3 regions of the Marinoscillum sp. 108 genome follow, and region 1 is predicted to be linked to each of the others. Evidence: riboswitches for the same ligand, from Rfam matches in the RefSeq annotation. Region 1 holds a riboswitch; each other region holds the start of a gene.

The links. A riboswitch is a leader RNA that binds a small molecule or an ion and turns the genes downstream of it on or off. The one in region 1 is predicted to bind S-adenosylmethionine.
Region 2: it holds a riboswitch for S-adenosylmethionine, as region 1 does, so the genes downstream of both, GV030_RS00205 (homocysteine S-methyltransferase family protein) here and GV030_RS15690 (O-acetylhomoserine aminocarboxypropyltransferase/cysteine synthase family protein) in region 1, are expected to answer to the same signal.
Region 3: it holds a riboswitch for S-adenosylmethionine, as region 1 does, so the genes downstream of both, GV030_RS09925 (HEPN domain-containing protein) here and GV030_RS15690 (O-acetylhomoserine aminocarboxypropyltransferase/cysteine synthase family protein) in region 1, are expected to answer to the same signal.

The regions. Positions count from the first base shown of each region.
Region 1 covers NZ_LR734811.1:93,476-95,743, reverse strand. Annotated here, with positions in the region: gene GV030_RS15690 (O-acetylhomoserine aminocarboxypropyltransferase/cysteine synthase family protein) at 1-1,143, opposite strand, end outside; SAM riboswitch class I at 1,391-1,481, opposite strand; gene sucD (succinate--CoA ligase subunit alpha) at 1,615-2,268, opposite strand, start outside.
Region 2 covers NZ_LR734808.1:69,979-72,246, forward strand. Annotated here, with positions in the region: gene GV030_RS00195 (hypothetical protein) at 1-122, opposite strand, end outside; gene GV030_RS00200 (Ppx/GppA phosphatase family protein) at 165-1,070, opposite strand; SAM riboswitch class I at 1,157-1,274, shown strand; gene GV030_RS00205 (homocysteine S-methyltransferase family protein) at 1,324-2,268, shown strand, end outside.
Region 3 covers NZ_LR734808.1:2,476,394-2,478,661, reverse strand. Annotated here, with positions in the region: gene GV030_RS09930 (amidophosphoribosyltransferase) at 1-729, shown strand, start outside; SAM riboswitch class I at 902-1,011, shown strand; gene GV030_RS09925 (HEPN domain-containing protein) at 1,350-2,268, shown strand, end outside.

The sequences.
Region 1 (2,268 bases):
TTTGGCATCCCCCACATTGGCCAAATGACTGACCAACTCCAGATTATCTACTAGTTGTGTGGCCAACTCTTTTTCTCCCTTCAGGGTAAATGAGAGCACTCCACCAAACCCGTTTTTGAGGTATTTTTTGGCAAGCTCATGATAGCTGCTGCTTTTCAGACCCGGATAGTTGACGGTTTCTACCAATGGGTGCTGCTCCAGCCATTGCGCCAGTTCCAGTGCATTATCCACGGTACGCTGCACGCGCAGCGATAACGTTTCCAGTCCCTGCAAAAGCAAGAAGCTATTGAATGGGCTGAGTGCCGGTCCAAAATCTCTTAGACCTTCCACCCGGGCTCGGATAGCAAAGGCAATATTGGGCAGACCTAGCGGATTTCCTTCTCCAAACACATCCCAGAAGACCAATCCGTGATAGCCCTCAGAAGGCTCGGTAAACTGCGGGAATTTTCCATTGCCCCAGTTGAAGTTTCCGCCATCTATGATCACACCACCTATGCTTGTGCCATGGCCACCTATCCATTTGGTAGCCGAGGCAGTGACCACTGAAGCCCCATGCTCCAAAGGTCGAAAGAGGTAGCCACCAGCTCCAAAAGTATTGTCCACTATGAGTGGAATATTGTTTGCTTTGGCTACTGCCGCGATCGCCTCAAAATCAGGCACGTTGAAACCCGGATTGCCGATGGTTTCCAGATAAATGGCTTTGGTTTTCTCATCGATCAATTTCTCAAACTCTTCGGCCTGGTCGCTTTCAGCAAACTTCACTTTAATGCCGAGGCGCTTGAAGGCTACTTTAAACTGATTGTAAGTGCCGCCATAGAGAAATGAGCTGGACACAAAGTTGTCACCAGACTCCAGAATATTGCTGAGTGCGATAAACTGAGCAGCTTGCCCGGAGCCTACCGCCAATGCGGCCACTCCCCCTTCCAGTGCAGCGATACGCTTCTCGAATACATCATTGGTGGGATTCATGATCCGACTATAGATGTTTCCAAATTCCTTCAGGGCGAAAAGGTTAGCGCCGTGCTCGGAGTTTTTGAATCCGAATGAAGTAGTTTGATAAATAGGCACAGCCCGTGATCCTGTAGTGGGGTCTATTTCCTGGCCTGCGTGTAGTTGTAAGGTTTCAAATTTTAATGCTGACATGAGTGTATATTTTTTAAGATTCTAGAATAGTATATGGGGTATGCTTTTATGACCAAAGACAATACATGAATCGGCCTGCGGATTTTCCAATAACTAAAAGGAACAATACCTGCGGAATTAGCAGTAGTAACACATACAACAGAACCCTCTGTCGATCGGAGAATGTGAAATAGATAACCTTGCTTCAATGCTTGGCAAAAAAGCAGTTGCTTTCGCAAAAGTGTTTTTGTTGAATTTCATAACTATCAATTTATATATCAGGAATTAGCACCTTCCCGTTTAGGGTGGGGGTTGCTAGCGCTTCTTAGAGCCTGTCTCTCAGCGCTTCTTTATAAATCGATGCTTTATCGATTTGAGAGCACAAACGTAACACGGAAAAATTAGTTTGCAAAAAAAAAGAAGGGCAATAAAAAAATAAAGCCGGTCAGAAAATTCTGACCGGCTTATCTATATCTAATCGAACTAAAGTTATTAGCCCAATGCTTTTTTCATGACTTCCCCGATATCTGCAGGGGAGTTGACCACATGGATGCCATTGGCGGCCATGATCTTCATTTTGGCGGCAGCAGTGTCATCTGCGCCACCGATAATGGCTCCGGCATGGCCCATTCTTCTTCCGGGAGGTGCTGTTTGGCCGGCAATAAATCCTACTACAGGCTTTTTGTTGCCATTTTCTTTGATCCATTTGGCTGCCTCAGCTTCGTAGTTTCCACCGATTTCACCGATCATCACGATCCCTTCAGTCTCCGGATCCTCCATGAGCAACTGTACAGCATCTTTGGTAGAAGTACCGATGATAGGATCTCCTCCAATACCGATGGCGGTAGTAATACCCAATCCTGCTTTTACTACCTGATCGGCTGCTTCGTAGGTCAATGTTCCTGATTTAGAAACGATCCCAATATTTCCTTTCTTAAATACAAAACCTGGCATAATGCCCACTTTGGCTTCACCCGGAGTGATCACCCCAGGGCAGTTTGGCCCTACCAGTTTGGCTCCTCTGGCAATGGCGTAAGGTTTGGCTTTCATCATGTCCTTCACAGGAATACCCTCTGTGATGGTGATGATAACCTTGATGCCTGCATCAGCAGCTTCCATGATGGCATCAGCAGCGAATGCTGGTGG
Region 2 (2,268 bases), on a different contig from region 1:
CCGCCCAGGTTGAGGAGTAAATAAGGGAAGGAGCCAGCGGCGATTTTCTGAAAGATGTTCAGTACAAAACCTACCAGGAGTGAGCCGGCACCCAGCCAGCCAATAGCTTCTATGATTGTCATGATTGTGCGATTTTTAGATCGGCAAATGTAGGGATTTTCAGATCATGAGTTTTTCACAAAAATCTTTCCGCGACTGGGGTAGTACTTCTCAAAAAGGTAATAGTTGATTCCGTCTTTCAACCCAATATCGGGCACCAGCATGGACCTGGCTCTGGCAGCCTTCATGGCGTGCACATAGATTTCCGAAGCAGGGATGATTACATCGGCCCGGTCGGGGTTCAGTTGCAGCCGATTCAGGCGCTCATCCAGAGTGAGGTTACCGAGGTAGTCCTGTACTTTCATGATGCTTTCCAGCGAGATTTTCCTTTTTTTGGAAACAGGCGAGAGCTCATATATTTTGTTGATGTTTCCTCCTGTACCTATGGCTGTGACTTTCTCCTTATGGTCTTTGAGTTCATCTTTTACCCAGCGCTCTATCTCCTTCCAGGCCCTGGGTGAGTCGTGATGCTCCAGCCGCCTCACTGATCCAATTTTGAAGGATTTGGAAGCCACTTTCTTCTGTTTATAATAGAAATTGAGCTCGGTGCTACCGCCACCCACATCCACATGCAGGTAGGTTTTGTCATCCAGATCCAGACTAATCACTTCATTGATCATTTCGGCTTCTTTCACACCACTGATGATGTTGATTTTTAAGCCCACCTCATTCAGCACCCTTTCGGTAAGTGCTTTTCCGTTGGCAGACTCGCGTATGGCAGAGGTGGCACAGCCAAAATAGTGATCCACTCCATAGAGGTCTATCAGGTTTTTGTAGGCGGTCATCAGTTTCACGAACTTCTCCTGATTCACCGGACTGATCATTTTGTTGGTAAACACGTCATGACCAAGTCTGAGTGGAAACCTCACATACTGGAGTTTTTTGAAGGTAATGAGCTGTTCGTATTCGATTACTTTGGTGACCTGTAAGCGGATGGCATTGGAGCCTATGTCTATTGCAGCAAATTTCATTGGGGAGTAAAAATACTCCTTTGGGTGGATGAGAACCTAATTGCAAATGTTTTTATTGTGTTAATCTCCCCCTATATTTGCCACCACATTTATCGAGAAAGGCAGAGGGATTGGGCCCTATGAAGCCTTGGCAACCTTTTCTGGTCATCTGATCAGGATTTCGGTGCCAACTCCCATCCAGGCATTGTCTGGAAGAGATAAAGTAATCCACTCCGGTACCTTTCTCCTGAATAAATGGTTTTAATCTTTGGATATGAACAAGCTAGAAGAAATAGCTCAGGAGAGAATATTGATTTTGGATGGTGCCATGGGCACCATGATCCAGCGGTATAAGCTGGAAGAGGAGGATTTTAGAAATGAGTCGCTCCAGAATCATCCCTCATCCCTGAAGGGCAACAATGACCTGCTTTCCATCACCCGACCGGATGTGATCAAGGAAATACACGCAGCCTACTTTGCAGCAGGTGCAGACATTGCCGAGACCAACACATTCAGCAGCACTACCATTGCCCAGGCAGATTATCAGCTGGAGCACCTGGCTTACCAACTCAACTATGAGAGTGCGAAGATTGCGCGGGAGGTAGCGGATGAATTCACCGCTAAGGAGCCTCACAAGCCCAGATTTGTGGCAGGGTCTATCGGGCCAACGAACAGAACCGCCTCACTCTCACCGGATGTCAACGACCCGGGTTTCCGTGCAGTGACCTTTGAAGGGTTGAAAGAAGCCTACATAGAGCAGGTCAAAGGACTTCTGGACGGTGGTGCGGATGCGCTGTTGGTAGAAACTGTTTTTGACACGCTGAATGCCAAAGCCGCACTCATGGCCATAGATGAGGTAGTCAGAGAAAGGGGTGTGCGGGTGCCGATCATGGTGTCGGGTACGATCACTGATGCTTCGGGGAGGACCCTTTCTGGTCAGACCACAGAGGCCTTTTTGATTTCGGTTTCTCATATGCCTTTGCTCAGTATTGGTTTGAACTGTGCGCTGGGTGCCAAGCAACTGCGCCCTTATCTGCAGACCCTTGCTGAGAAATCTGATTTTCTGGTAAGCGCTCACCCGAATGCCGGACTGCCCAATGAGTTTGGGGAATATGATGAGAGCGCCGAGGAAATGGCTGCCCAGGTAGAAGAGTACTTGCAAGAGGGGTTAGTGAATATTTTGGGTGGGTGCTGTGGTACCACTCCCGATCACATCAGG
Region 3 (2,268 bases), on a different contig from region 1:
CAGCGAAAGGATATTATACTCGATCAGAAGCCCAGTGCGGATTCACTGGAAGAGTTACTTTCTTTTCGCCCAAGGGTGGAGAAGTTAGTGTTGAAGGATGCCAAACTTCGAACTTTCATTACCGATGATGCGCACAGAGACGATCTGGTGGCGCACGTATATGACACCACCTATGAGGTGATCAATAAGCGAAAAGATACACTCGTGGTAATCGATGATTCTATCGTGAGGGGTACCACTTTGGAGAAAAGTATTCTGACACTGCTGGATAGGCTGGAGCCTAAAAAAGTGGTGATTGTATCATCTGCTCCTCAGATACGATTCCCGGACTGCTATGGGATAGATATGAGTAAGATGAAGGATTTTGTGGCCTTCAGGGCGGTGCTTGCCTTGCTTCAGAAGCATGATAAGGAGTATCTGTTGGACGAGGTATATGAAAAATGTCTGGCCAGCACGGGAGATAAAAATCAGCGCAACTTTGTGAAGGAACTGTATGCTCCTTTCACTTACGATGAAGTTTCAGCCATGATTACGAATATTGTTCGGCCTAAAGGCATGAAAGCTGAACTGGAAGTAGTCTATCAAACAGTAGAAAACCTACACAAGGCATGCCCTAACCATATTGGCGATTGGTACTTTACGGGTGATTACCCTACCCCTGGGGGAAACCGGGTGGTAAATAAGGCCTTTATGAATTTCATGAAAGGCTCTGAGGTGCGCGCTTATTAACGAAGGAAGTGAAATGCTGGAAATGCCAGTGGTTCATTTGCGAAAATTGGAAATATGAGCGTAAAATTTTGAAAAATTGAATTTTTCAATACAAGTTATCGTTATTTTGATTCGGAAGTTTTGAAGTCTCAGTTTTGTGACTCACCTTTGCCTCATCAATTAGCGTATAATTGATTTATAAAGAAGCGTGGAGAGACGGGCTCTGTGAAGCGCTAGCAACCTGAAAGCAATGTTTAAGGTGCTAATTCCTGTTTCTGGCGGTTGCCGGAATAAATATGAATTAATTGACCATGAATTTACAAACAACCTTCTTTTTTAAGTCAATTGACCTCTCGAGACATTCGATGAGTTGTTGTTGCTGTTGTTGTAAGTGATCCCTATCCCTTACTGAAATACAGCACCTTTTTATCCAACAACTTTTATCATAATGCCTTTTAAGTTCAATTGTAACCCTTTATTCTTTCTAATGTCATGTTGTTGCTGCGCATGCGTGTGTTGCATATGCTGCATTTGTACATGACATCCCGGGAAGCACCAGAAATAAATAAAATATTTTCATTGTGTAACTAAAGCCCCGGGAGACTTCATTCAGGGGCTTTTTTTATAGAAAAAACAAAAAAATGATCACAAAAGACATCAGCAAAGAGGCCAAAGCCGACATCAAAGAGCTCAAGGATAAAATCCAGGATTTTAATCTTGGCAGAATACCTGAGGAGCGTTTCAAGTCTTTTCGTCTGGCCAGAGGAGTTTATGGGCAGCGTCAGCAAGGCGTGCAGATGTTTCGTTTGAAGCTGCCGTTTGGGAAAATCACCCCGGATCAGCTGGAGACGGTGGCCAATCTTTCAGAAAAATATACGAATGGTAACCTTCACCTCACTACCAGACAAAATATCCAACTTCATTTTGTGAGGCTGCAGGATACACCGGAAATGTGGGAGGCTCTGGAGTCCGTAGGGGTGACCACCAAGGAGGCTTGTGGTAATACCGTTCGCAACGTGACGGCTTCTCCATATGCGGGTATTGATCCCGAGGAGCCGTTTGATGTATCTCCCTACGCTCAGGGGGTATTTGAGTACTTCCTCAGAAACCCCATTTGTCAGGAAATGGGGAGAAAGGTGAAAATTGCTTTTTCATCCTCTAAGTCGGATGCGGCATTCACTTATATCCATGATTTTGGGTTTATTCCTAAGATCAAGAATGGCGCCTACGGATTTGAAGTGATTGTAGGTGGTGGGCTTGGTGCTCAGTCATTTATGGGGCAGTTGGCTTATGATTTCCTACCTCAGGATGAACTGATTCCTTTTATAGAAGCAGGCCTTCGGGTGTTTGATCGGTACGGAGAGCGGGAGCGAAGACACAAAGCGAGACTGAAGTATCTGATAGAGCCTAACAAGGGGATCGGTCTTGAAGGGTTCATGAAACTGATAGAAGAAGAGCGCAAATCTCTGAAGCATCAGACCTACAAGATCAACACCAAAAAGGTGATCACCAAAGTGCCTGAGGATCAGTCGATCTTGGGAGTGGGTGATTTTGAGCCCA